DNA from 3 places in the Pseudarthrobacter sp. S9 genome. Region 3 is predicted to be linked to each of the others. Evidence: riboswitches for the same ligand, from Rfam matches in the RefSeq annotation. Region 3 holds a riboswitch; each other region holds the start of a gene.
What was found. A riboswitch is a leader RNA that binds a small molecule or an ion and turns the genes downstream of it on or off. The one in region 3 is predicted to bind S-adenosylmethionine.

Region 1: another riboswitch for S-adenosylmethionine. It lies ahead of ACQCSY_RS16430 (aminotransferase class V-fold PLP-dependent enzyme); the one in region 3 lies ahead of ACQCSY_RS11565 (hypothetical protein).
Region 2: another riboswitch for S-adenosylmethionine. It lies ahead of ACQCSY_RS03045 (O-acetylhomoserine aminocarboxypropyltransferase/cysteine synthase family protein); the one in region 3 lies ahead of ACQCSY_RS11565 (hypothetical protein).

Annotation. Positions count from the first base shown of each region.
Region 1 covers NZ_CP189576.1:3,409,122-3,418,739, forward strand. The annotation lists gene ACQCSY_RS16420 (Nramp family divalent metal transporter) at 1-1,035, opposite strand, end outside; gene ACQCSY_RS16425 (class I SAM-dependent methyltransferase) at 1,261-2,037, opposite strand; gene ACQCSY_RS16430 (aminotransferase class V-fold PLP-dependent enzyme) at 2,130-3,590, opposite strand; SAM riboswitch class IV at 3,624-3,737, opposite strand; gene ACQCSY_RS16435 (glutamyl-tRNA reductase) at 3,827-5,227, opposite strand; gene hisN (histidinol-phosphatase) at 5,337-6,149, opposite strand; gene rsgA (ribosome small subunit-dependent GTPase A) at 6,248-7,363, opposite strand; gene aroA (3-phosphoshikimate 1-carboxyvinyltransferase) at 7,347-8,738, opposite strand; gene ACQCSY_RS16455 (DoxX family protein) at 8,746-9,294, opposite strand.
Region 2 covers NZ_CP189576.1:632,207-641,824, forward strand. The annotation lists gene ACQCSY_RS03020 (CoA-acylating methylmalonate-semialdehyde dehydrogenase) at 1-302, opposite strand, end outside; gene mmsB (3-hydroxyisobutyrate dehydrogenase) at 386-1,288, opposite strand; gene ACQCSY_RS03030 (LysR family transcriptional regulator) at 1,504-2,403, shown strand; partial or broken gene ACQCSY_RS03035 (MFS transporter) at 2,452-3,617, opposite strand; gene metX (homoserine O-acetyltransferase MetX) at 3,622-4,803, opposite strand; SAM riboswitch class IV at 4,815-4,930, opposite strand; partial or broken gene ACQCSY_RS03045 (O-acetylhomoserine aminocarboxypropyltransferase/cysteine synthase family protein) at 5,048-5,942, opposite strand; SAM riboswitch class IV at 5,944-6,059, opposite strand; gene ACQCSY_RS03050 (VOC family protein) at 6,267-6,905, shown strand; gene ACQCSY_RS03055 (CPBP family intramembrane glutamic endopeptidase) at 7,084-7,851, opposite strand; gene ACQCSY_RS03060 (histidine phosphatase family protein) at 7,940-8,620, shown strand; gene ACQCSY_RS03065 (amidohydrolase family protein) at 8,657-9,618, opposite strand, start outside.
Region 3 covers NZ_CP189576.1:2,423,670-2,433,287, forward strand. The annotation lists gene ACQCSY_RS11550 (L-serine ammonia-lyase) at 1-173, shown strand, start outside; gene ACQCSY_RS11555 (hypothetical protein) at 428-577, shown strand; gene lipA (lipoyl synthase) at 574-1,587, shown strand; gene ACQCSY_RS11565 (hypothetical protein) at 1,584-1,919, opposite strand; SAM riboswitch class IV at 1,936-2,055, opposite strand; gene bioB (biotin synthase BioB) at 2,283-3,308, shown strand; gene ACQCSY_RS11575 (adenosylmethionine--8-amino-7-oxononanoate transaminase) at 3,517-4,857, shown strand; gene ACQCSY_RS11580 (8-amino-7-oxononanoate synthase) at 4,866-6,023, shown strand; gene bioD (dethiobiotin synthase) at 6,020-6,703, shown strand; gene ACQCSY_RS11590 (cytochrome P450) at 6,700-7,893, shown strand; gene ACQCSY_RS11595 (methyltransferase domain-containing protein) at 8,003-8,818, opposite strand; partial or broken gene ACQCSY_RS11600 (amino acid permease) at 9,021-9,239, shown strand; partial or broken gene ACQCSY_RS11605 (APC family permease) at 9,313-9,618, shown strand, end outside.

The sequences.
Region 1 (9,618 bases), 990 kb from region 3:
GACGACGCGTCGGGTCATGACGGGGACGCGGATCTTGAGCAGGCCCTGCATGATGGTTCCGCCGGCATAGCAGCCCACCGAGGTGGAGGCCAGGCCGGAGGCGAGCAGCCCCACGGCAAAGACGACGCCGACGACGGGTCCCAGATTGGCCGAAATGGCGGCGTGGGCGCCCTCGATGGTGTCCGTCCCTTCCTGCCCGCCGAGCGTCGAGGCAGCCAGCAGCAGCATACCGATGTTCACGATTCCGGCGATGGCGAGTGCCGCCACGACATCAAAGCGGGTGGCCCTGACCAGGCGGGCGATGGCCGGGACCGGGACATGCTGGTGCTCGTCCGGGCGGTGCCGGTCCCGGGAGAGGGCCGAGTGGACGTAGATGGCGTGCGGCATCACGGTGGCGCCGAGCATGCTGGCAGCCAGCAGGACGGTGTCCGGCCCCTGGAATCCCGGCACGAGTCCGGCCAGGGCACCCCCGGGGTCGGGCGGGCTGATGAACAGTCCGGCCAGGAAGCCGATGGTGATGATGCCCAGCAGGAACATGATGATGAACTCGAAAGGCCGCTGCTTTTGCCTGCTCTGCACCGCGAGGAGGAGCATCGACACGGCGCCGACGATCACCGCGCCGAGGGGGAGGGGGAGCCCGAAGAGCAGGTGCAGTGCGATCGCCCCGCCCACCACCTCGGCCAGGTCGGTCGCCGTGGCCACGATTTCGGCCTGCAGCCAGAAGGCGCGGCGCCAGAAGGGCTTGAGCCGCTGGCCGAGGATCTCCGGCAGGCTCTTGCCGGTGACGATTCCGAGCTTTGCGGACTGGTACTGGACCAGTACGGCCATGATGTTAGCAACCACCAGGACCCAGACCAGCAGGTAGCCGTATTGTGCGCCGGCGGTCAGGTTGGCCGCGACATTCCCGGGGTCCACATAGGCGATGGAGGCCACGAAGGCCGGGCCAAGCAGGCCGAGCAGCGCTCTGCGGGCCCCCGGATGCTTCCGCTTGCGGGTGCCCTGGGGTGTCGGTTCGTGTCCTGTTACGTCCAGCACTGCCAGCTCCCCTGATTTGGCGCGTCCGCGTTGACGCGATGATTGCTGCCGGCCGATGTCGCAGCCGGAGTCAAAGTTGTGACAGCCTACAAAAGATTGTTAGGTATACCGAAACAATAAGCCCGACGGGCGTCGCGTGCAATCCGGCAGGTAACACGCAGGTTAATAATCGGGTCAATGTTCAGGGCGAACCAGTCGGCCGGGCGGCCGGGTCAGACGGCTGGGTCAGGCCCGGAAGGCCCGCCAGGTCTGGGTCAGGTAGGGCAGCCGGAGGATCTCGCCGGAGGCATGGGCCAGGTGCTCGTGCAGATACCAGTCCAGGTTGCCCACGACCTTGGCCCGGGTGGGCTCCGTGGCTGCGAGGTAGTAGCTGCGGGACTTGGCCAGCTCCTGGATGTCCTCCGTGGTCACGGAATCCTCCCAGCGGGTCAGGTGGCTCTCCAGCCCGTCGAACTCGGGGCCCAGAGGCGGCTTGAAGTGCGGTTTGTGGACGTCGCCCGCGTGCATGATGCGCGAGAGCCGGTGCACCCAGGGGACGGAAGTGTCCAGCTGGTTCCAGATCAGCCCCAGGACGCCGTGCGGCCGGATGATCCGGGCGATCTCGGTACTGGCCAGGCGCGGATCGCACCAATGCCAGGCCTGGGCGACCGTGACGAGGTCGAATGCTTCCGGCTCGAGGCCGGTGTTCTCCGCGGTGCCCTCGACGGCGGTGACGCCCGGCTGCGTCCGGCGCAGCTGCTCCAGCATGTCCGCGGAGGGATCGACGGCGACACTGTGCAGCCCGCGTTCGACCAGCAGCGCGGTGAACTTGCCGGTTCCGGCACCGATGTCCGCGGCATCCTTCGCCCCCGCGGGGATCAGCCAGTCGGCCGATTCTCCGGGGTAGCCGGGACGGACACGCTCGTAGTGCTCTCCGCCGTCCTGGAAGCTCTGTCCGAGCTCCTGGCGTCGCTCACTTTGCAGTTTAGGTCCGCTGTGAAGCTTGGGGCCGCCGCGTGCCACGTGCGATCTCCTTCGGGAAGGTCCTGCTGTTACAGATACCTTTCGAATTTACCGCACGCCCACCCGTCCGGAGGCCGGTCCGGTTCGGGTGCCTAGTCCTGGGTGCAGGGCGCCGCGCCCGCGGTGCCGGGCGTGTTGGGCGCCCAGTGCGGGTAGCTGCGGGTGTCGTTGGACGGCACCCACCGGCCGGCGTCGACCACGTAGTCCCAGCCGAGGCCGGTCTGCCGGAGTTGCTGGATGCCGGCCAGCAGGCGCTGTGCGTCTTCCAGCCGCGAGCCCAGGCCGAAGCTTGCCCGCAGGGAGCCGGCGGGCAGGCCGAGCCGCTTGAGCAGAGGGTGGGCGCAGAAGCGGCCGTCGCGCAGTCCGATGCCGTGTTCTGCTGACAGATAGGCGGCCACCAGGCCGGCGTCGTAGCCTTCCACGGAGAAATTGACGACGCCGATGGTGCCGGTGCCCGGCTCCGTGTCCGCGAAGATCTGGTGGACTGTCACGCCGTCGATGCGCTGGAGCCCTTCGACGAGGAAGGAGCGGATGGAATCCTCATGCGCGTGCCACTGCTCCGGGTCCAGGGCCGCGATCACCTCGGTGGCGCGGGCCAGCGTGGCCGCGCCCAGGACATTGGGGGAGCCGCCTTCGTGCCGGGCGGGTCCGGTGGTCCAGCTGACGGTGTCGAGCTGTGCGTCGCGGACGGCGCCGCCGCCGGCCAGGTGCGGGGTGCCGGAGTCGAGCCAGTCCGGGCGTCCCACCAGCACGCCCGCGCCGAACGGCGCGTAGAGCTTGTGCCCCGAGAAGGCGAGGTAGTCGACGTCGTCAGCGGCGATATCGATCCGCCGGTGCGGGGCCAGCTGCGCGGCGTCGACGACGATCCTGGCGCCGTACTCATGGGCAAGGGCGGCCAGGGCGCGGATCGGCAGGATCTCCCCGGTGACGTTGGAGGCTCCGGTCACGGCGAGCAGGCTCACGCCGCCGTCCGCCAGCTCCTCGCGCAGCCGCTCGACCGTTGCCGCGAGCGTGGGCGCCGCCACGACGCTGCGGTGCGGCGCGTTCTGCCAGGGCAGGAGGTTGGCATGGTGCTCGATGTCGAGGTAGAGCACCTCGCCTGTGTGCCGGCCGTCGCTCACGGGCAGGCAGCCGGCCAGCAGGTTCAGGGAGTCGGTGGTGTTGCGGGTGAAGATGACGGAGTCGTCCGTCCGGCCGCCGACGAAGTCCCGCACAATGTTCCGGGCGTTCTCGTAGACGGACGTGCTGATCTGGGAGGCATAGCCGGCGCCGCGGTGGACGCTCGCGTAGAACGGCAGGATTTCGTTCAGGTAGGCCGAGACCACGGACAGCGCCGGGGCCGAGGCGCCGTAGTCCAGGTTGGCGTAGCGGACGTGTCCGCCGTTGATCAACGGGGCCTGGATCTCGGCGCCGGTCACTGCGGACAGCGGGCGCCCCGCGGCAGCGAACCGTGCGTCGACGTTGGAACCGGCACCGGATCGTTCGGCGTTGAAGCGCCCGGCGCCGGCGGTGGAGTGGAATGCGGGGGTGGCGGGAAAAGTGGCAGTTGTCATGGGACCTCGTTCGAAAGGACCCCACGCACCGGGGATCCGCGCTTGCCGGGTCCGCTCCGGACCGGCCAGGTCGTCACCCGGGGCACCCCACCGCGAATGGAGGGTTGCCGGCCAGCAAACCGGGGTTTAGCGCTGGCACTCGTGACCTGCATCGAGCGTAGGACATCCGCGCGGCGCGGGAAAAGGCCGGGCCAAATATGAAGCGGTTTGTTACGCGACAGGGTTGCCAGCGGTCCTCAGGCCGTCCGCGCCGCCTCCGTCTCCGTCATATGGCAGGGTAGTAGATTCTGGCCCGACAGGGTTTCGATGCCGGGTTTCCGGGCGCTGACCAGCTGAATGCTGAGGCCGAACAGGGCTTCCAGAGCCGCCGCGTAGTCATCCTGGCGGCCGGCCGCGGCAAGTTCCCTGGCGCGGACCGTCGGGATGTGGAGCAGGCGCCGGACGATCCGACGCAGGGCCAGGTTCACATCCTCACTTGGGGCGCCGCACCCGTGCTGCTTGGTGACGCGTTCCATTTCAGCGTCGAGGATTTGATGGATGTGTCGGCGCAGGGCAACGATGGCGGTGTCGACGACGCGGCCTGCCTCTTGTTCCTCGAAGCGGCGCGCTGCTTGCCGGACCAGGGCACCGGCGAGGCGAAGGGCCTCTGCGTCCGCCGGTGGAGCCGCGAGGCGCACCGATTCCAAGGTGATCAGGTGAACGCCCGGCAGGTCGGCTACCTGAGGGTCGAAATCATGGCTCGGGGCCAGGTCAATGACGGTCAGGGGATGCGCCGCGTTCTCCCTCCAACACAGCAGTTGGGCTGCACTGATGCGTGTCCCTGTGCCGCTGCAGCCAATAATGATGTCTGCCCGGGCGATGGCCGCAGGCAGCTCCCTGACCGTCAGCGCCGTTCCTCCCCTGGCCGCTACAAATGTGTCCGCGCGGCCGGACTGGGAGAAGACGGAAGTGGTGGCACACCGCCTACTTCTGAGCATCTCCGCAACGCACGCGGCGTAGGCTCCGGTGCCGACGAGGACCACGGACACGTCAGCCAGGGACGGGTGCCCTGATCCGTCAGCAGCAAGTTCAAGTGCCACAGAGGCTATGGACCTGCTGGCGCTGCTGAGCGGGGTCTGCGCCCCCACGTCCTTACCCGCGCGGGAGGCCGCCTGAAATAGCCGGATCAAACGCCCGCTCGCGGTGCCTGAAGCCTGTGCTTCAGCGAGGGCGCGGCGAACCTGTCCGGCGACTTCGCGCTCACCCACAACAACGGAATCCAGGCCGGCCGCGACGGCGAAAAGATGCTCTGTCGCCGATGCTCCCTGGGCGAGCTCGAACAGTGACGCGAGCTGGGGGACGGGCAGGCCGGTGATGAGGCAGACAGAATCCAGGGCATCGGAGCAGGCGGTATCAACATCTCCCGCGGACGGGACCTCGCAGTAGCGTTCGAATCGATTGCACGTAGACAGCACCACGGACCCGGAAACGGCGGAACTGCTGGCGAGGAGGTGCGGGGCCAGCTGCGAGGAAACGGAGTGCAGCCGGGCGGCAGATTCAATGTCCAGGTCCCGGTACTTCGCAACGAGCACCAGCAGAACCGCGCTGACGTCGGGGCCACGGGATTCGGGGTCCACGGGTTGAAATGTTCCAGACACAGCTGCTCTCCTCCCAATGGATGTCCACGCCACGACGGGTCCGGCAGCGGGGCCCGCCAATGTGGACAGAGTCGTACAGCGACCCTTAGAAGTCCTTGAGCGGCCGAACCTAGAGCAGGTCGTCCAGCCCGGGGTTGAGCCGCTTGAGGACTTCCGAGTGGAGGATCGAGTTAGTGGCAAGGGCGTTGCCGCCGAACGGGCCGTCCTCGCCCTCCAGGGATGTGAAGCGGCCGCCGGCCTCGGTGACGATCGGGACCAGGGCGGCCATGTCGTAGAGGTTCAGCTCGGGCTCGCAGGCGATGTCCACCGCACCCTCGGCTACCAGGCAGTAGGACCAGAAGTCGCCGTAGGCGCGGGTGCGCCATACCTCTTCGGTGAGGCCCAGGAACTCGTCCAGGTTGCCGCGCTGCTTCCAGCCGCCCAGGCTCGAATAGGACAGGGAGGCGTCCGAAAGCTCCGAGACGTTGGACACCTTCAGTCGGGTGGCGGCAGCCAGCGAGCGGCCCGTGTAGGCGCCTGCACCCTTGGCCGCCCACCAGCGCTTGCCCAGCGCCGGGGCACTGACCACACCGACGACGGGCTCACCTTCGTCCACGAGGGCGATCAGGGTGGCCCATACCGGGACGCCGCGGACAAAGTTCTTGGTGCCGTCGATCGGGTCGATGATCCAGCGGCGGGAGCCGTGGCCCGAGCTGCCGAATTCCTCGCCCAGGACGGCGTCGCGCGGGCGGGAGCGGGAGAGCTGGCCGCGGATGGCTTCCTCCGCGGACCTGTCGGCATCAGTGACCGGCGTCAGGTCGGGCTTAGTTTCGATCCGAAGGTCGAGCGCCTTGAACCGGCTCATGGTCTGGGAATCTACGGAATCTGCCAGTACGTGGGCAAGGCGCAGGTCATCGTTGTAGCTCGAAGCGGGTTGACTCATGGTTCCAAACTACCGTCAAAGCGGGTTGCCTGCCGGTAGGCCACGTTGCTGCGCCGCGGGCCGGTGTCCCGAGGACAGCCGGCCTACTAGGAGACCGCTTAGGAGACGGTGCCCAGTTCCTTGACGTCCTGCGCTTCCATCCGCGGGTCGGTGCCGAGCAGCCGGCGCAGGGAAGCCAGCCGGGCCGGTCCGGAGACTCCCGCGTGACCGGCGGCCACCCAGGCGTCGACGCCGCACTTGACGGCGCTGGAATCGTGCTTGCAGCCCCGCTCGCAGTCATCCGTACCGGGCTCCAGGTCCGGGAAGGAGCGCAGGATCCGGTCCGGATCCACATGGGCCAGGCCGAAGGACCGGATGCCGGGGGTGTCGATGATCCAGCTGCCGGCCGGGGCATCATTGACTTTGAGGGCCAGCGCGGAGGACGAGGTGTGGCGGCCCCGGCCGGTCACGGCGTTGACGCCGCCGGTGGCCCGCTCGGCTCCCGTCAGGGCATTGACCATAGTGGACTTCCCGACGCCGGAATGGCCCAGCATGACCGTGACCTTGCCGTCGAGGTAGTCGCGCAGCTGGGACACGGCGTCCTTGTCCAGCCGGGCGGAGAGCCCGTCGTCGGAGCGGGCGTCGATACCCGAGGCGGCGGAGTCCGCCGTCCGGCTGATGATGACGGGGAAATCGAGGTGTCGGTAGTTGGACAGCAGTTCCGCAGGATCCTTGACGTCAGCCTTGGTGACCAGCAGCAGCGGCTCGATGCCGGCGTCGTATGCGGCCACCAGCGCGCGGTCGATGAACCCGGTCCGCGGCTCCGGGTTGGCGGCCGCGACCACCACCACGAGCTGGTCCGCGTTGGCGACCACGGCGCGTTCGATGGGATCGGTGTCATCGGCGCTGCGCCTCAGGAGCGTCTTGCGGTCCTGGATCTTCACCAGCCGGGCGAGGGTGTCCGGTTCGCCGCTGACGTCCCCGACAAGGGAGACGAAATCGCCGGCGACGACGGGGGAGCGGCGAAGCTCCCGGGCCCGGGCCGCGATGATCTTGCGTTCGCCGTCGGTGCCTTCGTCGACGACGGCGGTGTAGCGCCCGCGGTCAACGGTGATGATGCGCCCGGTGACGGCGTCGTCGTAGCTGGGCCGGTCCTTGGTGCGGGGCCGCGAGCCCTTCTTGTTGGGGCGGATCCGGACGTCGGATTCGTCCCACGAGTCAGTGCTGCGTGCCACCGACGGCGTCCTTTTCTTCCACGGTGGAGCCCTGTGCCAGCATTTCGGCCCACAGCCGGGGGAAGTCCGGCATGGTCTTGGCCGTCGTTGCGATGTCCTCGACCTCGACGCCGCGCACGGCCAGGCCCAGGATGGCGCCCGCGGTGGCCATGCGGTGGTCGGCATAGCTGTGGACGACGCCGCCGTGCAGGGCGGCGGGACGGATGATGAGGCCGTCGGACGTCTCCTCGGCGTCGCCGCCGAGGCGGTTGATTTCGGCCACGAGGGCGGCGAGCCGGTCCGTCTCGTGCCCCCGGAGGTGGGCGATGCCGCTCAGGCGTGAAGGGCCGGCCGCCAGGGCGCAGAGCGCCGCGACGGTCGGTGCGAGCTCGCTTGTTTCGTCGAAGTCGGCGCCCTTGATCTCCGGGCCGCCGGTGACGGTCAGCGTGCCGTCCGCCAGGGTGACGGTGGCGCCCATGGTGGTGAGGATGCTCCGCCAGAGATCACCGACCTGGGTGGTCTCGGCCGGCCAGTCCGGGATCCGCACGGTGCCGCGGCTCGCCAGTGCCGCCGCCAGGAACGGGCCGGCGTTGGAGAGATCCTGTTCGATCCTGTGGTCAAACGCCCGGATGCTGCCGGGCGACACGATCCAGTGATCCGGACGCGAGTCGTCCACGCTCACGCCCACGCCGCGCAGCACGGCGACCGTCATGTTGATGTGGTCCAGGCTGGGGACGGGAGGTCCCGCATGCTCCAGGTGCAGGCCGTCCGTGAAGCGTGCGCCCACCAAAAGCAGCGCGGAAACAAACTGCGAGGACGCGCTGGCGTCGATGACGAGGTGTCCGCCGCGCACTTCGCCGGTGCCCTGCACGGTGAAGGGCAGCGAGGACGCCGTGCCGCCGTCGGGCGCGCTGACCGCGACGCCGAGCCCCGTCAGGGCCTCGATGATGGTTCCCATGGGCCGCTTGCGGGCGTGCGGATCGCCGTCGAACAGCGTCTCGCCCCGGCGCAGGGCGGCAACCGGGGGGACGAACCGCATGACGGTTCCGGCCAGGCCGCAGTCGATCCCGGCGGAGTCCGCGGGTGCTTCCAGGCTGATGGGGGTGACGTCCAGATCCGGGCCGAAGGCGTCGTCGCCCGGAACCTCCGTGATGGTGGCCCCCAGCTGGCGCAGTGCCTCGATCATGAGGGCCGAATCGCGGGAATGCAGGGGAGCGCGCAACCGCGACGGCCCGTCGGCGAGGGCCGCCAGCACCAGGTACCTGTTGGTCAGGGACTTGGACCCCGGGACGGTGACGGTGGCGTCGACGGGCCGTTCGGCGAACGGGGCCGGCCAGTGCGGAGCGCCGTCGGACGGGGCGGGGGCTGCTGCTGCGGTGGAGGTGGTGCCTGTCATTGCCGTCTTAGGCTCCGACTGCGTGGTCTACGGCCCTGCGCACTGCTTTGTCGGCCTTCTTCAGCTTCTTGCCGGTGCTCTTCCGGGCGTCAGCAGCGAGGTGGCCCGCGCCCTTCCGCGCGTCAGCGGCGAGGTGCTCGGCACGCCAGGCCAGGCTGGGCTTTCCGGCCGTGTCCACGGCGGCCAGAAGCACGCCGCCGGTCAGCGAAACGTTCTTCAGGAGCTGTTTGCGGCGGGCGTCGCGGCCCTGCTTCGAGGAGATGTCCGCGCTGCGCCATTCAACGTAGCCGTTCAGGGCCGAGATGACGGCGAGGACGGTGGCCGCCAGTCGGGCAGACTTGCCCAAGGCAAAGCACACGCCCGCGCCGATCTGGGTCCCGCCGATGACGCGGGCCAGGACTTTCTCGTTGGTCTGGAACGGCAGGGATTCAGCCGCGCGGCGCAACAGGGGAGACAACTGCGCCGCAGTGTCATCCGCATTCTTTAGCTTGTCCATGCCTGCGAGGACGAAACTGGAGGCGAGCATGGGTCGGGCGAGAAAACGGACAAGGGACATGAATTTCCTCCTGGATGGACGAGCCGCGGACGCTATGCGGGAGAACCGGTTCCAGTCTTGCACTTTTGCGGAATATTTGCCTGTTGTGCGTGGTTGTCAATTGCAGGTTCCGGCCGCTCTCTGTGGCTGGATGGCGATCGGCTGACGCGTTGGTTGACCGGGAGACATCCCGGCCCGTCATGACGGGCCCGCGGGCATTGTTCACGGCAGTTTTCGCCGGCAGCTGGCGGCTAAGGAGGCAGAGGTTTGATTCTGGTGAAGGACAGCGTGGAGCTGATCAGCCCGCCCGGGCCTGCGAGGCTGGGTGCCGGTCCCCCTGATCCC
Region 2 (9,618 bases), 1.8 Mb from region 3:
ATCTCGCCCTCCGCGTCGGAGAGGACCTTGCCGTGCTCGCTGGTCAGGAGGGCTGCCAGTTCGGGCCTGCGCTGCATCAGCAGTTCGCGGACGCGGAAGAAGATGCCGGTGCGCTTGGCCAGGCTCGTGGCCCGCCAGCCGGGCAGGGCGGCGCGGGCTGCCTCGATGGCCTCCTCGACGCGGTCGGCGGAGGCCAGGGCGACCTCTTTTTCCTGCTCGCCGGTGGCCGGGTTGAAGACCGGGCCGTAGCGCTCGGCGTCGGAAATCAGGGCGCCGTTGATGAAGTGCGGAATGCGTTCCATGGGGTGGGTCTCTTTCGTGTAGTGCGGAAGGGTGGGGGGGGGCGGTGTGCGGCGCCGCTGATCGGCGCCGCTGTTCTGCGGCCTTAGTGGGCGGCGTCCAGGGACCCGTCGACGAGCCTGATGATCATGGAGCAGTCCTTGGCGGACTGGCCGGAGTCGATGAGCCGCTGGAAGAGCTGCTGGACGTGCTCCCCGATTTCCAGCGGGGTGCCGGTGTCGCGGGCGGCACTGATGGCGAGCCCGATGTCCTTGTTGGCCAGCTCGGTGGTGAAGGTCGGCGCGAAGTCGTTGTTCGAGGCGGCGGTGGGGACGACGCCGGGCACCGGGTACCAGGTGCGCAGCGCCCAGCTGTCGCCGGAGGAGACAGAGGCGATGTCCCAGAACACCTGCTTGTCCAGGCCCAGGCGTTCGGCAAGCACGGCGCCCTCGGCGGTGGAGGCCAGGTTGATGAACAGCATGAGGTTGTTGCAGATCTTGGCGGCCTGGCCGGTGGTGGCTCCGCCTGTGGGGATGATGTTGGCCGCCATCGGCCGGATGTATTCGGTGGCGTCGGCCACGGCGCCGGCCTCGCCGCCGACCATGAACGTCAGGGTTGCGGCCTTCGCCCCGCTCATGCCGCCCGAGACGGGGGCGTCGACGAAACGGAAGCCGGCGTCAGCGGCGGCGTCGTGCAGGGCCTGCGCGGACGCGATGTCGATCGTGGAGGAATCCACCAGCAGCGTCCGGGTGTCGGCGTGGGCCAGGACGCCGTCCTCGCCAAGGTACACGGCACGGGCGTGTTCGCCCTTGGGGAGCATGGTGAAGACGACGTCCGCGCCGTCGACGGCTTCGGCGATGCTCCCGGCGGGCTTCACTCCCCCGGCTTCGACGGCGGCCACGGCCTCGGCGTCGAGGTCGAAGCCGCGGACCTCGTGCCCGGCGTTTGCCAGGTTCGTTGACATGGATCCGCCCATGTTCCCCAGTCCGATCCAAGCGATTACTGCCATGGCATAAGCTCCTTTGCTTTGTGTCCGGTGCCCCATCCGGCGCATCCTGCGCTATTCCTGAGGCGCACCTTCCGGCCTGTCCCCGGCCCAGTCTGCCGGACGTTCCGTGTCAACGATCGCACCCTGTTAGAGTGCAATCAAGGAAAAAAACTACAGGTGGCATGTGTAAAAATGCACATACTGCGATACTCGTTGGGAGAGGGGCCATGGTGGACCTGCGGCGGCTTCCGAGCCCCGATGACCTGCTGATCCTGCTGACCGTTGCCCGGCTGGGCCGGTTCAACGCCGTGGCGGAGACGCTCGGCACCACCCACACCACCATCTCCCGCCGGATCCTGGCCCTGGACAAACAGCTCGGCGGACGGACCTTGGAACGCAGCCCGCAGGGCTGGGAACTGACCGAGCTCGGCGGTCAGGCGGTCGCCGCGGCCGAGGCCATCGAAGGGACCCTTGGCGCGCTGTCCAGCAGCATCGCCCGGACCGGGGATGTAATCTCCGGGCTGGTCCGGATCAGCACGCCGGACGGCTTCGGGGCCGAGTTCCTCGCTCCTGCGCTCGTGCGGCTGCAGCAAGAGAATCCGCGGCTTAGCGTCGAGCTGCTCAGCGCCACCCGTAAAGTGAGCCAGAACCGCTCCGGCGTGGACCTCGAGGTGGTGGTGGGCAACCTGGATGTCAGCAATGCCCAGGCCATCTTCCTCAGCAACTACTTCCTGCGGCTCTACGCCAGCCCCCGGTACGCGCAGGAACACGGGCTTCCGGCAACGCTCGACGACGTCCGGCAGCACGGCTTTGTGTCCTACGTGGAATCGGCGCTGCAGGTCGCCGAGCTGGGGCACCGCTCCACCCAGCTGCCCGTGCCGCGGTCAAGCTTCCAGGCCACCAGCGTCTTCGCCCAGCTGGAGGCCGTACGCCGGGGCGCCGGGATCGGCCTGCTGCCCAACTTCCTGGTTGCCGGAAAACCCGGCTTCCTGCCCGTCCTGCCGGATGACTTCCAGCGGCAGCTCCCCATCTGGGCGGTGGCGCGGCCCGAATCGCTGCGCTCGGCGCCGGTCCGGGCCGCGCTCGAGGCGATCCGGACCGAAGTCCACGAGCGCCAGGCCACCCTCGCCGGCTGAACGCGACTACCGCTTGCCGGCTGCTTCTTGCCGGTTACTTCTTGCCTGTTACTGTTTGCCTGCGGCCAGCAGGTCGGCGGTGCCCCGCGCGGCCGCGTCGACGTCGTGGAGCGAGATGCCGCGGGTCTCCTTGAGGAAGAACACCGCAACAGCCGTGACGACACAGGCGGCCAGGAGGTACAGGGCCACCGGGGTGGACGACTTGAACTGGCTCAGCAGTGACGCGGCGATAATCGGCGCCAGTGAACCGGCCACGATCGAGGTCACCTGGTAGCCCAGCGAGACACCCGAGTACCGCATCCGGGTCGGGAACATCTCGGCCATGATGGCAGGCTGGCCGGCATACATGAGCGAGTGGAACAGCAGGCCGATCGTGATGGCAGCCAGGATTGTGAGGTCGTTCTTGGTGTCCATCATCGGGAAGGCGAAGAAGCCCCACGTGCCGCCGAGGATGGCGCCGGCCATGTACACGGGCTTGCCGCCGAAGTTGCCGGAGAGCTTGCCCACCAGCGGCACCGCACAGAAGTGGACGACGTGCGCCACGAGCAGGAGCAGCAGGATTCGTGCGGTGTCGGTCTGGACGATGACCTTGAGGTACGTGATGGAGAAGGTCACCGCGAGGTAGTACAGGATGTTTCCGCGAAGCGCAGGCCCATGGCGGTGAAGACGCCCCGCGGGTAGCGGCGGAACACTTCGGCGACACCGTAGCCCTTCTTCTCGACGGTGACCTCCCTGCGTGCTTCCAGGAAGATGGGGGCGTCACTGACCTTGGTGCGGATGTAGTAGCCGATGATCACGATCACGGCGGAGAGCCAGAAGGCCACACGCCAGCCCCAGCCGAGGAAGTCCGCGGAGGAAAGTGTGGAGGAGAGGGTGAACAGCACGCCGGTGGCGAGCAGGTTGCGCAGGGGAACGGCGGACTGCGGCCAGCTGGCCCAGAATCCGCGGGACTTGCTGGGGCTGTGCTCGGCGACGAGGAGGACGGCGCCGCCCCATTCACCGCCGGCGGCGAAGCCCTGGGCGAAGCGCAGGAAGACCAGCAGGGCCGGGGCCCAGTAGCCGATCTGCGCAAAGCTGGGGAGGCAGCCCATCAGGAAAGTGGAGACGCCCACCAGGATGATGCTGAGCTCGAGGAGCTGCTTGCGGCCGAACCTGTCACCGAAGTGGCCGAACACGACGCCGCCGATCGGGCGGGCCACGAAGCCGACGGCATAGGCGCTAGGCGAAGAAGATCCGGCGCAGCTGGCCGCTGAGCTGGCCGATTTCGGTCAGGAAGCCGTCGTGGCCGATCGGCGCCTCGATCATGTGCAGGGCCGCCCCGCCCGGAAGGGCCTCGGCGAGCTCACGGGACTGGGCCGGGAAATACAGCCGGTCCGAGTCCACCGCCGCGACGAGGAACTCGGCCGTGGCCGGCGCCAGGGACTCCTCGAGGGGTCCGCGTCCGCGGCAGATGTCGTGGCTCATGAGCGCCTCGGTGATGGCGATGTAGCTGTTGGCGTCGAAGCGCCGGACGAGCTTGTTGCCCTGGTGGTCCAGGTAGCTTTCAACCTGGTAGCGTCCGCGCCCGGCGAGCGATCCCGCTTCCAGCGGCGCCTCGGCTTCCTGGGCGTTGCGGCCGAACCGACCGTGCAGTTCGGCGGCGGAGCGGTAGGTGATGTGCGCGATGCGGCGGGCCAGGGCGAGGCCGGCCTCCGGTTCCGGGCCGCCGTAGTAGTCCCCGCCGTTGAAGTTGGGGTCCTGGCGGATGGCCAGGGTCTGGGCCTGCGCGAAGGCAATCTGTTCGGCGGTGCTGCTGGCCCCCACGGAAATCACGGCGCAGCGCTTGACCCGCTCAGGGTAGCTGACGGCCCACTCCAGCGCACGTGCCCCGCCCAGGGAGCCGCCGAGCACGGCATACCAGCTCCCGATGCCCAGGGCGTCGGCCAGCCGGGCTTCGGCCGCGGTGGTGTCCCGCAGGGTGACCAGCGGGAACCTGGAGCCCCACGGCCGTCCGTCGGGGGCCGGCGTCGAGGGGCCGGTGGAGCCGTAGCAGCCGCCCAGGATGTTGATCGAGACGACGAAGTACCTGTCCGTGTCCACGGGGGCGCCGGGTCCCGCGAGCTGCTCCCACCAGCCGGGCTCCTCGCTGGCGCCGCGGGTCACATGGGTGTCTCCGGTCAGGGCGTGTTCGATCAGGACCGCGTTGGAACCGTCCGCATTGAGGGTCCCCCACGTCTCGTAGGCGAGGACGACGTCCGGCAGGTGGAATCCTGATTCGAGGTCGAGGCCGCCGACCCGGAGGTACCGGACGGTCCCGTCGGGTACGGCTTGGGCGGTTCCGATCTCGGAGTTTTCGGGGTCGTCTGAGTCGTTGGAGGTTTTCGTTCCGGGTGCACCGCTGCGGGTGACGGCAATCGTCATGTGAGGACCTAACTTCGCGCTTGCCCGCCGTCAGCTGACCGGCAGGCCAGGTCTTCACCCGGGGCACCCCGCCGCAAAAGGAGGGTTGCCGGCCAGCAAGCCGGGGCTGTCACTGGCACTCATGACCTCCTATGAGTCTACGAACTGAGGCACCGTTGTGGCGAAGATTGTGACGGCTATGTGACTCACGGAGCATGACTCCCGGCGTCGCGGCCGCTGCCGGGACGCCGGGAGGCGGCGGTTCTCAGGCGCCCTTGGCCGCGCGGAATCCGGCGTCGAGGTCCGCGATGATGTCGTCGATGTGCTCCAGGCCCACCGAGAGCCGCACCAGGCCCGGGGTGACGCCGGCGATCTCCTGCTGCTCCGGCGTCAGCTGGCTGTGGGTGGTCGACGCCGGGTGGAACACCAGGGAGCGGACGTCGCCGATGTTCGCCACGCGCGAGTGCAGCTCGGGGGCGTCGACGAAGCGCTTGCCGGCCTCCGCTCCGCCGGCGATGTTGAACGCCACGACGGCGCCGGTCCCCTTGGGCCCGTACTTTGCGGCCCCGCTCGTACCAGGGGCTGGACGGCAGCCCGGCATAGGCGACGGATTCGACGTCGTCCCTGGCCTCGAGCCATTCGGCCACCTTGCTGGCGTTGGCCACGTGGCGTTCGACGCGCAGGCTCAGGGTCTCGATGCCCTGGGCGATGAGGAAGGCGTTGAACGGAGAGACCGCCGAGCCGCGGTCGCGCAGGAGCTGGACCCGGGCCTTGAGGATGAAGGAGAGGCTGGCGCCCAGCGCGCCGTCCTTGCCGAGGTCGCGGGCGTAGACCAGGCCGTTGTAGGTGGGGTCCGGGGTGTTGAAGCCGGGGAACCGCTCCGGGTCCTTGCCGAAGTCGAAATTACCGGAGTCCACGATCACGCCGGCGATCGCGGCGCCATGTCCGCCGAGGTACTTGGTGGCGGAGTGGACCACGATGTCCGCACCCCACTCGATCGGCCGGATCAGGTACGGGGTGGACAGCGTGTTGTCCACGATCAGCGGCACCCCGGCCTCGTGCGCAACCCGGGAGACGCCTTCGATGTGGAGCACGTCCTGGGGGTTGGACACGACCTCGCCGAAGAACAGCTTGGTGTTGGGCTGCACGGCGTCCCGCCAGGCGCCGCGCTTGCCCTCCGGCGGGCGCCGGGCAGCCAGGCCCTCACCCGGGGCACCCCACCGCGATACGAGGGTTGCCGGCCAGCAAGCCCGGGCTGTGTGCTGGCACTCATGACCTGGCCTCAGTGTAGGAACGCCAATCCGGCGCTGGATAGCTTTGTGACGAAAAAGAAGATGGCGGAAGCTGTGTGGGTGCGTCAGGAACCCGAAACCTGCGCAAAGACGGCGGTTGCCCGTGTGCCACAGGCGGCAGCCGGATGACATCCCATCACGGTTAGGGGAACCTAAGCTGAGAGCTCCATCACAAAGTGCCAAGATGAGGTCATGCGCATGGATCACGTCTCTTACGCCTGTGAACACGATGGCTTGGCAGCCACCACCGAACGTATTGCGTCCGCCCTCGGCGTCGAAGCCGTGAAGGGCGGAGTGCACCCCCGATTCGGGACACGCAACATGATTATTCCGCTCGCCGGACACAAGTACCTGGAAGTCGTGGAGGTCCTCAACCACCCGGCCTCGGACAAGGCCCCCTTCGGCCAGGCAGTCCGGGCCCGCTCCGAAGCGGGCGGCGGCTGGATGGGATGGTGCGTCGAGGTTGACGACCTCGCGCCCTTCGAGGACCGGCTCGGCCGCGCCGCCGTCAACGGCAACCGGAAGTTCCCCGACGGCCGAGAGCTGGTCTGGAAACAGATCGGCATCCTCGGACTCATGGCCGACCCCCAGGTCCCCTACATGCTCAAGTGGGAGGGCGATCCGGAGCTTCACCCCTCCAACGCCTACGACAGCAACGTCAAGATGTCCGCGCTGACCATTGCCGGCTCGGCAGAGCGCGTCACGGAATGGCTGGGCGAGCCGGTGGAGAAGCCGCTGGAAGACGTTGCCGTGAACTGGATCGCGCCGCATGGCACGCCGGGCATCCTCTCCGTCACCTTCGAAACAGCATCCGGGGCCGTCACGATCTGACGCCCGGACTGCCCTACACTTCGGCCGCCATCAGCGGGTGCCAATGACGTCACCCATCAGATGGCGGCCGATATCATTTAGGCCCCATCAGTTAAGCCCCGGCTGCTAATGCCGTTCGGTGCCCCACATTCGGGCCAGACGTCCAGGGCCAGACGTCCAGGGCCAGACGTCCGGGGCCTCAGCCCAGGCCGACGGCCTTGCCGAATAGGCTGAATCCGACGAATGCCACGGTGTCCAGCACGGCATGGGCGATCACCAGCGGCATCACTCTCCGGGTCCGGGTGTAGATCAGGGCGAAGACCACGCCCATGACTGCATTGCCGATGAACGGCCCGAAGCCCTGGTACAGGTGGTAGCTGCCGCGCAGCATCGAACTGGCGAAGACCGCCAGTGGCATGCTCCAGCCGAACTTCCCGAGCCTGTCCAGCAGGTAGCCCACCACGATCACTTCCTCCACGATCCCGTGCCGGATCGCGGACAGGATCAGCACCGGCACAGTCCACCAGTAGGAGTCGAGCGCGCTGGGGATGATCGCCGTCGTGATTCCCAACTGCCGCCCGGCGGCGTAGAGGCCCAGGGACGGAATACCGATCAGGGCGGCAAGCCCCAGCCCCTGCAGCAGGTCTTTGCCGGGCCGGGCGAAGTTGAAGCCGAGTTGCCGGAACGCCGAAGCGCCGTGCCCGCCGGCCGGCCGGTGCTCGGTGAGGAAGTAGATCACCAGGACCACCGGGACCAGGGCGAAGACGATGTCCAGCAACTGGTAGGTGAGGTCGAAATATTCGCGGGTGCTCTGCGAACGGTTCAGCGTTGACGTCCCCTGCGCCAGGGGCGCCTTGGTCATCTTGTCCAGCAACTGGACCACGGAGTACACCGCGGACTGCCCCAGCGACAGCCCAAGGACTATCCACACTTCTAGCCGCAGCCGACGGCGGGAGGGAACCAACATGTTCCTATCTTGCCTGCAGTTGCCGGTAGTTGCCTGATCCCGGCCGGCGGCCCGGTTGCCTGCCCGGCCGGGCCTATGCTTGGAGTTTATGAGTGCGCCCGGGAAAATCATCATGATCCGGCACGGCCAGTCCGCCGCCAACGCCGACACCTCGATCTACAACCGGGTGCCTGACTACCGGATCCCGCTGACTCCGCTGGGCCTGGAGCAGGCCAGGGCGGCCGGCGAGGAGGTCCGGCGCCAGCTGGACGGGCGCCAGGTGTGCGTCTACGTCTCCCCGTACCTGCGGGCCTACCAGACCCTCGAGGCGCTGAACCTGGGTCCGCTGATCGAGCGGGTGATCGAGGAGCCGCGGCTGCGGGAGCAGGACTGGGCCAACTTCCAGATCGCCGGCGACATCGAGGACCAGAAAGAGCTCCGCAACGCCTACGGACACTTCTTCTACCGCTTCCGCGAAGGCGAGTCCGGCTCCGATGTGTACGACAGGATTTCCTCTTTCATGGAGACCCTGTACCGGCACTGGTCCAAACCGAGCTATGCCCCGAACGCGCTGTTCGTGACGCACGGACTGACCATGCGGCTGTTCTGCATGCGCTGGTTCCACTGGTCCGTGGAATATTTCGAGTCCCTGAACAACCCGGAGAATGCCGAAGTCAGGACCCTGCTGAGGACCGCCCGCGGCAAGTATGAGCTGGACAAGCCCTTCACCCAGTGGGAGGAGCGCCGCGTGGACGAGACCGTCCTGGACGCCCCGCCCATGTACTTCTAGGGCTCCGTACTTCCAAGGCGCTGTACTTCTCGGCCGCTACCTGACCCGCTGCGCGACGCCCGCCCGCCAGACAGCGTGGGTCAGCGGGATACCGGGCCGGTAGGCCAAGTGGGTGGCGGAGGGCGCGTTGAGCAGGTGCAGGTCCGCGCGGTGTCCGACGGCGATCGAGCCCACCGCGCGTTCGCCGTCGACGTCGTTCCCGGCCTCCCGTCCGAGCGCCAGGGCGCCGCCGTAGGTCGCGGCGCGCACGGCCTCGTGGACGCTGAGGCGCATCTGCAGCACGGCGGTGGTGACGCAGAACGCCATCGAGCTCGTGTAGGAGGTGCCGGGGTTGCAGTTGGAGGCCAGCGCGAGCTGCACGCCGGCGTCGAGCAGTTCCCGGCCGGGCGCCAGCGGCTGGCGGGTGGACAGATCGCACGCCGGCAGGCAGGTGGCCACGGTTCCGCGGGATCCGCCGGCACGTCCACCGCCACCGGAGGCGCCGTCCCAGCCGGACCAGCTCGCCGCCAGGGCATCGATGTCCGCGGCGGAGAGGTAGTTCACGTGGTCCACGCTCGCGGCGCCGAATTCGACCGCGAGCTGCACGCCGGGGCCCTCGCCCAGCTGGTTGCCGTGCACGCGCAGCCCAAGCCCGGCGTCCTTGCAGGCCTGGAGCACGCAGCGGGACTGGTCTTCGTTGAAGGCTCCCCGCTCGCAGAAGACGTCGGCCCAGCGCACGTAGGGGCGCACGGCGGAGAGCATGGGTCCACAGACGAGGTCGGTGTACGCCTCGGAATCCATCCCGGCTGGCACCAGGTGCGCGCCGAGGTAGGTCACCTCGTCCACCACCGTGGACGCGATGCGGGCGCTGCGGGCCTCGTTTTCGACGTCCAGGCCGTAGCCGGTCTTGGTCTCAAGGTAGGTGGTTCCCTGCGAGACGGCCTCGGCGACGCGGCCCATCGCCAGCCGCGTGAGTTCGTAGTCGCTGGTGCTGCGGGTGGCTCCGGTGGTCACGGCGA
Region 3 (9,618 bases):
TTGCCGCGGCCAAGGCCATCAACGCCGCCAAGATGGCGCTGTGGGGCGACGGCTCGCACCGGGTGTCCCTCGACGAGGTCATTGTCACCATGCGCGAAACCGGCAAGGACATGAGCTCCAAGTACAAGGAAACCGCGATGGGCGGACTCGCCGTCAACGTCGTCGAATGCTAGGTCCAAGAACCAATAACAGGGAACGCCGTGGTTTCCAGGAAGTGCCATGGTGAAGACCAAACCTGGGCAGCCTGGAGCCAAGCGATTGTCTGTCGCTGACTGGATTGTCCTGGTCAGTGCGAGCCTGATCATGGGCGTGATCATCTGGGCTTGCATCGCCTACCTACCCCCAACGCTGAACAAGTAACCTGACCAACCCGCAAAACCGCAATTACCACAACTGTGGTGACCGGTTCCCTTATACAAGGAACGTCATGACTCTGGAATTTTCCGAAATTGGCTTCGCCCCGGACTTTGTTGACTACTCGGACGCCTGGCAACGGCACAAGCAGCTGCCTGCGGACGTGGTGGTCCGCAAACACGAGGATGCCCTCGTTGCAACCCGCGAAGGAGCTCTACTGTGACACTGGCACCAGAAGGCCGGAAGATGCTGCGCATTGAGCAGCGCAATGCGGCCACACCGGTGGAACGGAAGCCGGAATGGATCAAGGCCAAGGTCCAGATGGGCCCGGAGTTTGTCCAGCTCAAGAAGCTGGTGAAGAAGGAAGGCCTGCACACCGTGTGTGAGGAGGCCGGCTGCCCCAACATCTTCGAGTGCTGGGAAGACAAGGAAGCGACGTTCCTGATCGGCGGCTCCGAATGCACCCGGCGCTGCGATTTCTGCCAGATCGATACCGGCAAGCCCTCCCCCGTGGACGTGTTCGAGCCCACCAAGGTGGCCCGCTCGGTCCAGGCCATGCAGCTGCGCTACGCCACGGTCACGGGCGTGGCCCGCGACGACCTCGCCGATGAGGGCGTGTGGCTCTACGCCGAGACGGTCCGCAAGATCCACGAGCTGAACCCGGGCACCGGCGTCGAGCTGCTGATCCCGGACTTCTCCGGCAAGCCCGAACACATCGCGGCGATCTGCGATTCCAGGCCCGAGGTGTTCGCGCACAACGTCGAGACCGTGCCGCGGATCTTCAAGCGCATCCGCCCGGCGTTCCGCTACGACCGCTCCCTGGACGTCATCACGCAGGGCCGCAGGCTGGGCATGGTGACGAAGTCCAACCTGATCCTGGGCATGGGCGAGACCCGGGAGGAGATCTCCGGGGCGCTCCGGGACCTGCACGACGCCGGCTGCGACCTGATCACGATCACGCAGTACCTGCGCCCGAGCGAGCGGCACCTGCCGGTGGACCGCTGGGTCAAGCCGCAGGAGTTCGTGGACCTGCAGCAGGAAGCGGACGAGATCGGCTTCCTGGGCGTCATGAGCGGACCGCTGGTGCGTTCCTCGTACCGCGCCGGCCGGCTCTGGGCCACCGCGATGCGCAAGAAGGGCCGGGCAATCCCGGCCGGGCTCGCCCATATCGAAAGCTCAGGCAGCACCCGCCAGGAAGCCAGCTCGCTGCTGGCCGTGCTGAAGACGGATTAATACAACAGCCCTTGGTCTGCCCGGCCGAAGCTGAAGTGCTTTTCGATCCCTGAGCGGCGTCCCGCGGCCGCAACGGTGAGGGTCAGAACCCGCGTCGCCGGGTGCCACCGCGCGGGCCGGACGGCCCCTGCCAGCGCCTCCGCGATCCGGTGCGGCTCGGGATACCAGTGGCGTTCAAGTTCGCCGTCCACCAGAAAGCTCACGGTCCCCGTGGTGAGATCGACGCCGGGAATCACCCGAAACGAGTGCGGCGGGGCCGTGGGCTGGTGAAGGGTTTCCCTGGTGTGGGCGCCGGTGAAGCCGGCGGCGCTGGAATATTCCTGGTACGGCAATTGCCTGCTCCTTGTGGAGTTGCTCTTGCCCGCCCGGTTGTCTTTGGTCCGGGTGGGGCCGCTTCCTCATCCGAACCACCCGCGAACATGGGGTTGGTGCGTGGCAAGTCGGAGCTTGGCGCCACATCTCTTGAAGCTGGCATCAACTGTACCAACACGTCCCCTGGAACAGCGCGACGGCGGACTGAGCCGGGCGACGACGACTGACGAGCCAACCTATGCGATGGCCGGGGCTCGTGCTGTCACCCTGCAAAACTGGCACAGCCTTTTTGTAGGCACCCGACAAAAACGGTCCATGACGGCAGAACTAGCGTCGGTTGTGACCTATTCACGGAATTTCGAACCATGTGCAGAGGACAATCAATGACGATTCAGGCAGACCTTCAGGCAACCCGCTACGAAATTCTGGAAACCGCGCGTCGGCAGGTGCTGGAGAATGGCGTCGGGCTCACGGAGCCGCAGCTCTTGGAGATCCTGCGCCTCCCCGACCATGCCCTCCCGGCCGCTCTTCAGCTCGCCCACGAAGTCCGTCTGAAACACTGCGGCGAAGACGTGGAGGTGGAGGGCATCATCTCCATCAAGACCGGGGGTTGCCCCGAGGACTGCCACTTCTGCAGCCAGTCCGGGCTCTTCGACAGCCCGGTCCGCGGCGTGTGGCTGGACATCCCGGAACTGGTCAAGGCCGCGAAGGAAACCGCAGCCACCGGCGCCACGGAATTCTGCATCGTCGCGGCTGTCCGCGGACCGGACATCAAGCTGATGAACCAGATCAAGTTTGCGATCGACCGCATCAATGAAGCGGTGGACATCAACATTGCCTGCTCACTGGGCATGCTCACCCAGCGCCAAGTGGATCAGCTCGCCGAGTGGGGCGTGCACCGGTACAACCACAATCTCGAAACGGCCCGCAGCTACTTCCCGGAAGTGGTCACCACACACAGCTACGAGGAGCGCCTCGAAACGTGCAGCATGGTCAAGGCCGCCGGCATGGAGCTGTGCTGCGGAGCCCTGATCGGGATGGGTGAATCGCTGGAGCAACGAGCCGAACTCGCGGCCCAGCTCGCCGCGCTGGAACCGCACGAGGTCCCGCTCAACTTCCTCAATCCCCGGCCCGGGACCCCGCTGGAAAACCAGGGGATCATGGACGGAAAGGACGCATTGCGCGCGATTGCCGCCTTCCGGCTTGCCATGCCCCGGACCGTGCTCCGCTACGCCGGCGGCCGCGAACTGACGCTCGGCGACCTGGGAACACGCGAGGGGCTGCTCGGCGGAATCAACGCGGTGATCGTGGGCAACTACCTCACCACCCTCGGCCGCCCGGCCGATGCGGACCTGAATCTCCTGGTGGAGCTCAACATGCCCATCAAGGAATTCCAGAAGTCACTGTGAACTTCGTCATCGCGGAAACCTACTGCGGGCATTGCGGCGAGCAGGCGGCGCAAGGTGAGAGCCCGACGTCGGACTCTCACCGCCGTTGCGGGGAACTGTTGCGGCTGGAACCGCCGCGCTACTGCGGGCTGTGCCGGCGCCGGATGAAGGTCCAGGTCACGCCGACGGGCTGGACCGCGGAGTGTTCGCGCCACGGGGTGCTTGTTCAATGAACCTGATCCAGAGGGACCGGGCGCGTCTTTGGCACCCCTATGCGCCCGCCAGTTCCAGCCTTCCGCTGTGGGAAGTGGAAGCGGCCGACGGCATGCGGCTGCGGCTCCGGGACGAAGAGGGCACCGTCCATGTCGTACTGGATGCCATGTCGTCGTGGTGGTCTGTGATCCACGGCTACCGCCACCCTGTGTTGGACGCCGCCGCCAAGCGGCAATTGGACGATTTCAGCCATGTCATGTTCGGTGGCCTGACCCATGCCCCGGCTGTGGAACTGGCCGAGCGGCTCGTGGACATGGCACCGTCAGCTCCCGGCCGGGCGCGCTTGGAACGAGTGTTCCTGGCGGACTCGGGTTCGGTTTCCGTGGAGGTGGCGCTCAAGCTGGCGGTCCAGTTCCAGACCGCATCCGGGAGACCACGGCGGCAGCGTTTCCTGAGCCTTCGCGGCGGCTATCACGGCGACACCTTCGCGGCGATGGGAGTCTGCGATCCCGTGGACGGCATGCATGCGGCCTTCCCCGGTCTGCTGGCCCGCAACGTGTTTGCGCCCCGTCCGCCTGCCGGAACAACCGCCACTGCTGAAACCGTTCAGTTGTGGGCTTCTGAGCTCGAAAGGGTGGCCGAAACCAATGCCGGGGAGCTGGCGGCGATCATCGTGGAACCGATACTCCAGGGCGCCGGCGGCATGTTCGCCTATCCGGCCGAGTGCCTGCGGGTGCTTCGCCGGGTGGCGGACCGGCACGGGCTGCTGCTGATCTTCGACGAGATCGCCACCGGCTTCGGCCGCACCGGTGAGTTGTTTGCGGCCGACCGCGCAGGGGTCGTCCCGGACATCATGTGCGTGGGTAAAGCACTTACGGGCGGCTATCTGACGCTGGCCGCAATGCTGTGCACCGGCGAGGTAGCTGGGGCCGTTTCCGCCGGCCCGGCCGGGGCGCTGCTGCACGGGCCGACCTTCATGGCCAACCCGCTGGCATGTGCGGTGGCCAACGCCAGTCTCGGAATGATTGACGGCGGCGCCTGGCGCCAGGACATCGCCAGGATCAGTGCCGGCCTGGTTTCGGGACTCGCTTTTGCCCGGGGACTGGAGGGTGTCCGGGAAGTCCGCACTATCGGCGCCGTCGGGGTCATCGAACTGCACGACGACGTCGACGTCCCCGCGGTGACCCGGGCGGCGATCCGGCACGGGGTCTGGGTACGCCCCTTCCGGAACCTTATTTACACCATGCCGCCGTACATCAGCACGGCGGCGGATATTGAAAAGATCACCGCGGGCATGGTCGCGGCAGTGGCCGAGGTCCACGAACAGGGGACAGCCCGGAGCGGAGACGCGGCATGAGTGCCTCGATGGCGCGGTGGCTGGAGCAGCAGGCCACGGTCCGTGAGCGCCGTGGGCTGGTCCGCCGGCCGTTCGCCCGGGGCGCGGGCGACCGCTTCGTGGACCTTGCCAGCAACGACTACCTTGGCCTGTCCTCCGATCCCCGCCTGGCGGACGCCGCGGCGGCCGCCGGCTCACTCTGGGGTACCGGGGCCACCTCCTCGCGTCTGGTGGCCGGGACAACGGAACTGCACCTGGAGCTGGAGCAGGAACTTGCCCGGCTGACAGGGATGGAGGCGGCGCTGGTCTTCTCATCCGGCTATCTGGCGAATCTGGGAGTGATCACGGCGCTGGGCGGGCCGGGAACCCTGATCGTGGCGGATGAGCATTGCCATGCGTCCATGATCGACGGTTTCCGGCTGAGCCGCTCGCGGACGGAATCGTTCGGGCACAACCGGCCGGATGAAGCCCACCGGCTGCTCGCCGGGCGGACCGAACCGCGGGCGCTGATCGCCGTCGAGTCCGTGTACAGCGTGCTGGGCGACGAGGCGCCCCTGGCCCGACTGGTGGCTCTGGCCGAGGAGCACGACGCCGTGCTGCTGGTGGACGAGGCGCACAGCCTGGGCGTGGCGGGCGCCGGTGCCCATCAGGGACACGGCTCGGTGGCCGGGACGGTCCTCGCCGGCCATCCGAACGTCGTCGTTACCGCCACGCTGTCCAAAGCCCTGGGCAGCCAGGGCGGCGCGGTCCTCGGTCCGCCGCTGCTGCGCGAACACCTCATCAACCGCTCCCGCAGCTTCATTTTCGACACCGGGCTGGCTCCGGCGTCCACCGCGGCCGCCCTGGCCGCGGTGCGGATCATCCGCGAAGAACCGTGGCGTGCCGGGGCTGTCCGGAGCAATGCCGGTGCCCTCGCCCGGGGCTTGGTGTCTGTTCTGCGGGCGGGCGAATCAGCGCTTGAGCAGGCAGCCGGCGCCGTCCAGTCCATCGCGATGCCGTCCGCTGCCTCGGCCGTGGCGGCGACTGACGCCGCCCGGTCAGCGGGCGTGCGGATCGGATGCTTCCGGCCGCCGTCGGTCCCGGATGGAGCATCCCGGCTTCGACTCACGGCGCGCGCCACACTGACGACGCACGAGATTGAACACAGCTGCGCGGTGTTGCGCAGCATATTGGAGGAATTGCCATGAGCCTGCCGGACATCATCCTGGTCACCGGAACGGACACCGGCGTCGGGAAGACGGTGACGACCGCGGCCCTCGCCGCCGTCTTGCGGCGGCGCGGGCGCACTGTGGCCGTCTACAAGCCGTGCCAGTCAGGGAACGCCGACGGTGATTCGGACATCGCTGAAATCGTGCGCCTGGCGGGCGCCATGACGGCCGAAGCGGGCGTGGTGCTGCAGCAGCCGCTGGCTCCGGTGGCCGCTGCCGCAGTCGACGGCGCGGAACTCCCGCCGCTTGCGGCGCACGCGGACAGGATCCTCGAACTCGCCCAATCCCACGATCATGTTCTGGCTGAGGGCGCGGGAGGCCTGCTGGTGCACCTGGATTCCGACGGCGGCACGCTGGCCGGTCTCGGAGCCCTGCTGGCGCCTGCTGCGGCATTCCTGCTGGTGACACGGCCCGCCCTTGGCACCTTGAACCACACGACATTGACGCTCGAAGCCCTGGAACACCGCGGGCTGGCGGTGCTTGGTGTGGTGCTCGGCAGCTGGCCGGCCAGCCCGGGGACCGCCGAACATGGCAACCGGCAGGTGCTCGAATCGTTGCCGGTTCCGCTGATCGGCGCCGTCCGGGCATCGGCCTCTGAGCTGTCTCCCGCGGATTTCAGGGATCAGGCCGCCGCCTGGTTGAACGGGCTGCCCGAATGAACACGGCACCGGTGAACACCGGACTCAAAGATCTCCGGACAGAGAAATCCCCGGAGGGACAGTGCCCGTACCTGGTGCTGCGGGATCCGGAGACCGTCAGGGAGGTGCTGCACAGACCGGCCGACTTCAGCCCTGCCAACGCCCTGGTCGCGGCGACGCCGCTGTCCGGCCAGGCACTGCGCGTGCTGCAACGTGCACGCTTCGCCCTGCCTCCGGTCCTGGCCAGCAACGATACAGGCTCGCACGCGGGGATCCGCAAAGTCGTTGCGGGTTACTTCACCCCGGCCACCGTCGCCGCGATTGAGCCACGCATCCGGCAGCTGGCACGGGAATCGGCTGCGCAGGCCGTGGAACAACTCAACAGTTCCGGTCGGGTTGATCTGGTGCAGGCCGTGGCGGCGTTCCCTCCCGCGGTCATCATGCTGGAGCTGCTGGGACTTCCGGTGCGGGATCTGGTCCGGCTCAAGTGCTGGAGCATTGACTCCCTGGAGCTGTTCTGGGGCTGTCCGGACGAGGCACGGCAACTCGAGCTGGCCCACAGTGCAGCGGATTTCTACCGTTGGTTGCGGGAACTCGTCCTGGAATCGGTGGACGCCCCCGGGCGGAATCTGTTCAAATCGCTCGCCGGCCACGGCTTGTCCACGCCGGAAATCTGTTCCATGGGCTACTTCCTGCTGATCGCGGGGCAGGAAACGACCACACAGCTGATCAGTACATCACTGTTCCGGCTCGTTCAGGGATCCGGGATTGTGACCTGGGACGAGGCGGCGGCAGAGGCGGGCGCCCGGGCCGCGGTCCGGCACGTGCTTGCCACCGAATCGTCCGTGCCCACATGGCGGCGGGTCGCGGTGCAGGACACCCTCCTCGGTGGTGAGCTGGTTCCGGCCGGCGCCGAAATCCTCCTCGAACTCACCGGCAACCACGGCAGCTCCGCTGGGCGGATTCCGCGGGACTCCGGGCAGCCGTCCGGAGCTCCGGGCCAAGGGTCAAGCGCATACACCCTGGCCTTCGGCTCGGGCATTCACCGGTGCCTGGGTGCAAAACTGGCGGAGCTGGAGGCCGCCGTCGTCGTCCAGGAAACGGCGGCCGCGCTGCCCGGAATCCGGCTGCAGGACCAGACACCCGGATGGATCCGGCTGTTGTCCTTCCAGGCACCACGGACGGTGACCATCAGTCACCGGGGGAGGTAATCCCAGCCCGGCGATGACGCGGACGATGCGGAGCGGCGTAAGCTCTTCGAGCTCGCGGCGCAACCGTCGTCGAAGACCAGTTACAGCACCTGCTGGGCGACGGCGGCACTCACGCCCGGGCGATCACCTCGCCGTTGGGGATCAGGAACCAGCCGTCGTCCGTGGATCCCCAGCGGTGCCAGCCCGCGGAAATCCGGGCCAGGTCCGCCTCGCTGGCAAAGCCGTATTCGAGCGCCTGATCGGCAAAGGCCGAATGCAGCACCCGTTCACCCCACACCCGCGCCTGCCACCGCCGCTGCTGCCCGGTGGCGTAGAGCCAGTTGCTGCTCGACGGCGCTACATCGGTGAATCCGGCGGCCTGCGCCCAGGATACGAGGCGACGGCCGGCGTCGGGTTCGGCCCCGTTGCGGCGGGCAATCCGCTGGTACAGCTCCATCCACTCATCGAGCTCCGGGACGGCCGGGAACCAGCTCATGCCGTGGAAATCGGCGTCGCGCACCGCCACGATCCCGCCGGCCTTGGACACCCGGCGCATCTCCCGCAAGGCGGCCACCGGGTCCGTCAGGTGCTGCAGGACCTGGTGCGCATGGACGACGTCGAACGACTCGTCCTCGAAGCCGAGGTCGTAGATGTTGCCCGCGACGAATTCGACATTCGTCATACCGCGCTCGGCAGCCAGGGCGGTCGCCTGGGCGATCACCTCGGGGGAGCGGTCCAGCCCGGTGACCCGGCCGGGGGCGACGATGTCCGCGAAATCGCACGTGATGCTGCCGGGTCCGCAGCCGACGTCGAGGACCGACACCCCGGGGGTGAGGTGCGGGATGACAAATGCCGCGGAATTCTCCGCGGTCCGGGAGGCATGGGCGCGGACCACGGATTCGTGGTGGCCGTGGGTGTAAACATCGTCGGGCTGCTGCGCACTCATAGTGGAACGCTACCCTTCCGCGACTGCAAAAGGGCCGGCCCACCCAAGTAGGCCCACCCAAGTAGCTAGGAGTAGTTGCCGTTTCGACGCCCGAAAACGACAACAACTGCCGGTCAGTTGGGCTGCCGGTCCCGGCGGAAGCAGGCAGTTTTTTCGCAGCTGTCCGTCAGTTTTGCGGCTTCCGCCGGAGGTGGTTCTGCGGATGATTAGGGGAGTGGAAATCAATAACAGCAACAAGCGCACCGGCGGCAAGGGGCTCGGCTTGTTCCGGGCCACGGGCATCTACGTCGGGGCCATCCTAGGCTCGGGCGTCCTGGTGCTTCCCGCCATCGCTGCCAAGGAGGCCGGGCCGGCGTCGCTGCTGGCGTGGGCGCTGCTCCTGGTGTTCTGCATTCCCGTGGCCTTCAGCTTCGCCGAAATGAGCCGCCAGCAGCCCGACGCCGGAGGAATCGCGCACTTCGTCAGGCGCGCACTTCGTCAGGCGCGCCTCGGTGGTGGCCGGCTACCTCTTCTACTTCTCGATCCCCTTTGGCGCCCCAGCCACGGCCGTGATCGGCGGCAACTACATCGCCCACGCCGTCGGCGGCGGCCGGGAAACCGCAGTCATGGCGGCGTCCGTGATCCTGCTGGCCGCCTTCGTCAGCAACGCCGTCGGCATCCGGGTGTCCAGCCGCATCCAGCTGGTGCTCATGGTCCTGCTGGTGGGGCTGCTCGCGCTCGCCGTCGTCCTCGCGGCACCCCACGCAAGGGCGGAAAATTTCCAGCCGTTCGCCCCGGACGGCTACTGAGCCGTCGGAGGC